DNA from 2 places in the Bacillus sp. T3 genome. Region 1 is predicted to be linked to the other one. Evidence: riboswitches for the same ligand, from Rfam matches in the RefSeq annotation. Region 1 holds a riboswitch; the other holds the start of a gene.
What was found. Region 1 has a riboswitch for thiamine pyrophosphate ahead of RGF10_RS01625 (beta/alpha barrel domain-containing protein). Riboswitches for the same ligand answer to the same signal wherever they lie in the genome.

Region 1 (3,214 bases):
TACCTTAAATTCCGGACTATACGAGATTGACCTTTCAGAAACGCTCACAACATTAGGATTCTTCTCAAGCTCTTTAATTTGGAATTCATTATAAATATTCTTACTCATGATAATCCTCCGCCCATATTCATTAAATCTATTGAAACACAAAAAACCCCGGATAGGGGCACTTTTTTATCAGTGTCCGTTATCCAGGGTATAGTTCAATCAAACGAGCAGAGTCTTTTTTGTTTGCTATTTTGTCGTCGCTGAAAAGGAGATAATCCTTTTGTTTAAAGTAAAGAAAGCATTCAATTTTGATGGGTGTCCAGCTCCAGGCGCCATCGGCTCGAGGTCACAAGCCATCCATCCAAAAGGTCAAAGAACAACCTTTCGGCTGGCTCGTCTTGTGCTTGTCGCCTAAGGCTGTGCGCCTTACGCATTTCTTATTTACCGAGGAGGGTTGCTGACTAACGGTCCTGCCCCGAATGGATATTCATATTCGATTTCCTCATCAAATGTTACATAGTCGAGATAGACCATTGGCAGTAGTATACGCTGGCCGGTTTGCGGGTCAGAAAGGATGAGGTGATCCCGCCCTGCAGCTTCAATAATTCCTTTGAAAATCTTGGCATTCCATTGTGTGTTGTTTTCAAAGGTCGCATACACAGTAGCAAGCTTTCCTTTATTCAATCGTAAAATATTTTCAATATACGATTCCTCTATTGGCAGCTGGCCACCTGGACCAGGCGCCTGGGGAACCTGTTGCTGTTGAAACCCGGTTGGTGGCACAGGTGGCACACCACCACTGGTTGCCGGTGGGAATGCGCCTTGGGCACCAAAGCTTGGTGTGCTTGTTGGGTACCCGGTCATTTGACCTCCTGCCCCGCCATATGGTGAGTAGCCTTGAGGATATACTCTGTAATCCAAGTAAGGATTTGAATAACTCAATTAATTTCCCTCCTAAAAAGCCATTTTTAAAAATAAAACAAAATCACTAATTAAATAATATGAGGCAGTTGGAAAATTATGATTGAACCACTATTTTTCATTGGACTGGATGGAAAGGCAGTGTTAAACCATTAAGGTTAACTTTTTAATTTAATTATTGCCACAATTTTGATTTGTGTTATAATTAGCTTGTTTTTATTAATAACTATTTTTTACATAATCACTAGGGGATCCCTTGATAAGGGCTGAGAATAAAGTAGTTTACTTTTAAACCCTCAAAACCTGAACAGGTTCGGACCTGCGTAGGGAAGTGGCGCATACTTTTGTGCGTGTTTCTTTGACGTGCAACGGATATCAACCACTTTCCTATCGGGAGAGTGGTTTTTTTATTTTTTGGCTTTTAAATTTGTCTGTTGCTTTCCGCTCCAGGTGCTCCAATCAACAGAGTTCTCAAAAATCAACAGTGCTTTAACAAAGTCATTTTTTGAAATTTTTAGATAGGGAGGTGTTGGGGTGAAATGTATTGCTGTAACGGATGACCGGCATTCCGTGACCGAGCTTGTGAAGATAATTGTTCAAATACAGGACTATGTTGATTTTGTCCATATCCGTGAAAAGGGAAAATCAGCGTCTGAGCTAAGTGAGCTGCTTGACCGGTTAATAGAAATCGGAGTGACACCTGGAAAAAATCGTCTTAAATGACCGTTTGGATTTGGCGTTGCTGTTTAACATTCCAAACGTCCAGCTCCCAGGTCATGGGCTTCCAGTGGCGCTCGTTAAAAATATGTATCCACTTTTAACCGTCGGACGATCTGTTCATTCGTTTGAAGAAGCGAAACAGGCAGAAATCGATGGTGCAGATTACGTTGTTTATGGTCACTGCTTTGAAACGAATTGTAAGCGTGGTAAACCAGCCAATGGCTTAACGTTACTGGAGGAGATGGTCAAGAAGCTTTGTATTCCGGTTTATGGAATTGGCGGGATTACACCAGAGCGGGTTGGGCTAATGCAGAAAGCAGGTGCAGCGGGTGTGGCGATGATGTCTGGCATTTTTTCAAGCATTGCTCCAGCCGATACTGCACGACATTTATTTGAAAAAGTAAGGAGAGTTAGCGATGAAAACAAGTTTTGATGTAGCGGTAATTGGTGGTGGCATTATTGGAGCGTCCATCGCCTACCATCTTGCCAAGGAAAATATGGATGTAGCTGTATTTGAAGCTGATCGGATTGGCAGAAAGGCGACCGGAGCAGCAGCCGGAATGCTTGGCGCTCACTCTGAAGCGGATGATCTTGAGCTCTTCTACCCGTTTGCCCGAGAAAGCCAACTGGCCTATGCAAGTCTAGAGAAAGAGGTTCACGAGCTTTGTGGGCTTGATTTTGAGGTAAAAGAAGGCGGAATTTATAAATTAGCCTATTCTCAATTGGAAAAACAAGCGCTCAGTGGGGCTCTTTCACTGCCAACGGTGGATTGGGTTGATGCTGCCGAAGTACATAAAGCAATACCAGAGGTCAGTGAAACGATTATCGGGGCCGCCTACATTCAGGATGATGTTAATTTGATTCCTAATTCAGTTGCGCGCGGATTTTGCCGTAGTGTTCAAGTTCTGGGTGGTTCAATCTATGAGTATACGAAGGTCGAGGGGATCGAGCGTTGTGGCACCGGTTACGAGATTAGCACAACAAGAGGAAAGTTTCATACACAGTATGTCGTCGTCGCTAGTGGTGTATGGAGCAGCCCATTCTTTAAGCAGGCTGGATTTGATCATCAGCTTTACCCAATCAAGGGGGAGATTATCTCAGTTAAGAGTGATCAGCTGGCGCTTAAAGCGACGATTTTTCATAATGGCAGCTATATTGTACCGCGTCGTGATGGCACGTTTGTGATTGGGGCAACAATGGTAGCAAATGACTGGAGTGAGCAATGTACGATTGGTGGAATTGAGGCGCTTATCACCAAGGCTAAATTGATGCTGCCGGGTGTGACCGATATGCGCTTGCATGATTTTTGGGCAGGATTGCGTCCGCAGACCTTTGATACGTTGCCATTTATCGGCAAGCATCCAGACCATGACGGCTTGATTTTTGCAACAGGTCACTCTCGAAACGGTATCCTACTTGCTCCGGTTACGGGAATGATGGTCCGCGATTTACTGCTAGGCCGAGAGGTAAATCCAAAATGGGTCGAGGCGTTCAAGCTGGAACGCAGCGAATCTGTATACGCATAAAGGGGGAATGGGCTTCAATGGTGAATGAAACGGATTTAATCAAAAAGGTTCAGTTAAAT
Region 2 (3,214 bases), 1.9 Mb from region 1:
TTCTTTTATTAAATGCATTGGTACGTGACCTGGTCCTTCGATCATCACTTGGACATCATGTTTCCAAGCAATTTTGGTCAATTCGCCTAATGTTTCCAATTCAGCAAATTGTGCTTCATCATTGGCATCGGCAATCGAACCCGGACGCAGTCCATCTCCAAGCGAAAAAGCTACGTCATACGTTTTCATTATTTCACATATTTCCTCAAAGTGAGTATAGAGGAAATTTTCCTTATGGTGAGCTAAACACCATTGCGCCATGATCGAGCCCCCTCGCGACACAATTCCTGTTACGCGCTTCACAGTTAATGGGATATAGCGCAACAAAACGCCAGCATGAATCGTAAAATAATCGACCCCTTGTTCGGCTTGCTCCACCAATGTATCACGGAATACTTCCCACGATAGATTCTCAGCAATGCCGTTCACTTTTTCAAGAGCTTGATAAATTGGCACTGTACCAACTGGAACTGGACAATTGCGAATAATCCATTCGCGCGTCGTATGAATATTTTTCCCTGTGGACAAATCCATCAGCGTATCTGCCCCCCAACGAGTGGCCCAGCGCATTTTTTCAACCTCTTCTTCAATCGAAGAGCTAATCGCTGAATTTCCGATGTTTGCATTGATTTTCACATGAAAGTTACGCCCGATGATCATTGGCTCACTTTCAGGATGATTAATATTTGCTGGAATGATGGCTCTTCCACTCGCTACTTCCTTTCTAACAAACTCTGGGTCCATATTTTCCCGAATCGCAATAAATTCCATCTCAGGAGTAATCACACCTTTACGTGCGTAATGCAGTTGGGTAACATTTTTCCCATTTTTCGCCTTGAGTGGTCTTCTTGTTAAACCAGGAAAAATCCCGATATTTTCTTGGTTGCTGCTATCTTTATACCCATTATCCTCAGGCTTAATTTCACGCCCAATATATTCTTCAACATCTGCGCGCTCCTTGATCCAACTGTTCCGAAGGGGAGTTAAGCCCTTTTGGATGTCAGTATTATGTTGACTATCTGTATACGGACCACTTGTATCATAAACCCGAATCGGCGTATTTTGCTGTTCTCCTTTTATGCTAGTTGTCGGACTTAATCCAATTTCGCGCATTGGAACTTGGATATCGGGTCTTGAACCCTCTACATAAACCTTATTACTTCTAGAAAAACTAGATAAAATTGCTTGATTCAAATCTGATACTGAATGATTTACCATGATTACATTCTCCCCTTCCAAATGTTGAGGACGTAATCCGATTCATTTTCCGCATGAAAAAACCGGAGTCTAATGATAGACCCCGGTAGCTGTTAGTTAAAATTAAGCAATGAACTAAAAAACCATTACCAATTTAGATATGCTAACTTCCCCACGCTGGTATGAACCAGATCAGGTCCTGAGGGTTAAGAAACTTCAAGCGCGTTTCTCTCTCAGCCCAACTAAATGGACACCCCTAGTTTTTAATTTTTCAATTATTACGAATTAACTATAAACCAACACAACCATCTTGTAAACCTTTAATTTCCATTTTCCTAAATACTCTCTTTCATTGCGACGATACCTACTTCATCCTTATCCATGAAATAATCGACATCAGGAAACTGAGACCCACAAAGAATATGGGAAGCAACCATGGGTACTGAATCATCACATCTGATTCCCAAGGCCAAAAATATTTTGAAAAATGCAAGCTGATCCTCAGCTCCTTCTAGAACAGTTCGTTATTCTTGTTTATCTTGTATAATTATGGGACAAATATACTCAATCAGTAATCTCACACCATTATAAATTGAAGAAGATCTTCACATAATGAAGATCTCCTTTAGATTACAATATTATATTAAAATCCTTTAGCTGTTGTTTAAGTTTTTCAATGTATTCATCACTAAGGATACCTGTACCGCCACGTATGATTTCTTTTGCATATTCAATTGGTGGAGCCATTTCCTTATCCTTGTTCACGACGAGAAAGGTAAGCACATTTTTTAAGAGCTGCCCATTGACTGTTACGTCAATTAATGCAGGACGGTAGGAATTATACTTTACTCCCTCACGACGATATAAATAAGAGAGACAGGCACCTGGCACCTCATAAACAATACCTTCGACAACACCTCCCTCCTCGACGATATCTGCTCTTCCTCCATCCGAAACTTTTCTCGTATAGCGAAGTCGATAACCTCCTAGAATGCCAACACCCTTTTTATTTTGAAAGAATTGATGTACACCATCTAATCTAAATCTTTCGTCGTCCATACAGCTCCCATACGCAAAATAATAAAAAGTGGGATTCTCAACAAAAGAATGCTGCATACACCAATCACCATTATCAATTTGCCGAACTAGGATATTTAGATAGTCTGTAGTAATTGTATAAACAAATGCCTCGAATGCACCATTGTCAGTGTAAACCTGTTGTTTGATTCGGTTATACAAATTTTTTTGTCCAGGTCCATTGTAATCCTCCAACCGATCAAGCTGCTGAAGCTTTTGCTTGTCTACGATATATAATTCACCGTATACCTTTCCTTTAGTCGATTGCTTCAACGCTGGATAGCCTTCAGTCGTGTCATATAATTGCCCATTTGTCCAACATTGCTGGGCGACGCATTGTTCGTTTTGTAGTAAATAGTGATTTTCTTCATTTCTTCTTAAGGTTCCATATACAAAAACCAAGATATTTTTCACCATTAAAAGGCTCACTCCTAAATAGTTTCCATCATTTTCATCTATTTATATATTATTCTATTAAGGAAACTATTCCCCTCCAATGTGATGGATTTGGAGTACAAAAAAAGCCTAGCAACAGGATCCGTTGAGGTCAACCAATCCCATTGCCAGGCTTAACGATCAATTATGCATTTTTTACTAATTTCATTTTTGATTGAGGCTTGAAAATACCAAATGGCTTTCCTACTGGGCATACAACACGGCCAAAGTGATTATTCAATACGTTTGCACCTGCGCCATAGAAACCAATTAAAGAGATTAATAATTCAGCAACTGCAGCTACTTCATGTGCTACTTCAGGAACTACACCAAATGTTGTAAGAATAAGTCCAATGAATAATACATCAATTAAAACAAAGATGGAGAATAATACCATGTTTGTTTCCGTAGCACCAACTGTTAAGAAAAGACTTAAAATTAAGTAACCAATAAATGCAAATCCAAGTTGCTTAGGATCGACTTGAGCTGCAAGTTCTTCTCCAAA

Region 2: it holds a riboswitch for thiamine pyrophosphate, as region 1 does, so the genes downstream of both, thiC (phosphomethylpyrimidine synthase ThiC) here and RGF10_RS01625 (beta/alpha barrel domain-containing protein) in region 1, are expected to answer to the same signal.

Annotation. Positions count from the first base shown of each region.
Region 1 covers NZ_CP137761.1:293,875-297,088, forward strand. Annotated here, with positions in the region: one part of gene RGF10_RS01615 (IS3 family transposase) at 1-108, opposite strand, end outside; gene gerQ (spore coat protein GerQ) at 430-930, opposite strand; TPP riboswitch at 1,146-1,256, shown strand; gene RGF10_RS01625 (beta/alpha barrel domain-containing protein) at 1,444-1,632, shown strand; gene RGF10_RS01630 (thiamine phosphate synthase) at 1,649-2,062, shown strand; gene thiO (glycine oxidase ThiO) at 2,046-3,155, shown strand; gene thiS (sulfur carrier protein ThiS) at 3,173-3,214, shown strand, end outside.
Region 2 covers NZ_CP137761.1:3,013,701-3,016,914, forward strand. Annotated here, with positions in the region: gene thiC (phosphomethylpyrimidine synthase ThiC) at 1-1,218, opposite strand, end outside; TPP riboswitch at 1,350-1,465, opposite strand; gene RGF10_RS15495 (gamma-glutamylcyclotransferase family protein) at 1,828-2,691, opposite strand; gene RGF10_RS15500 (acetate uptake transporter) at 2,855-3,214, opposite strand, start outside.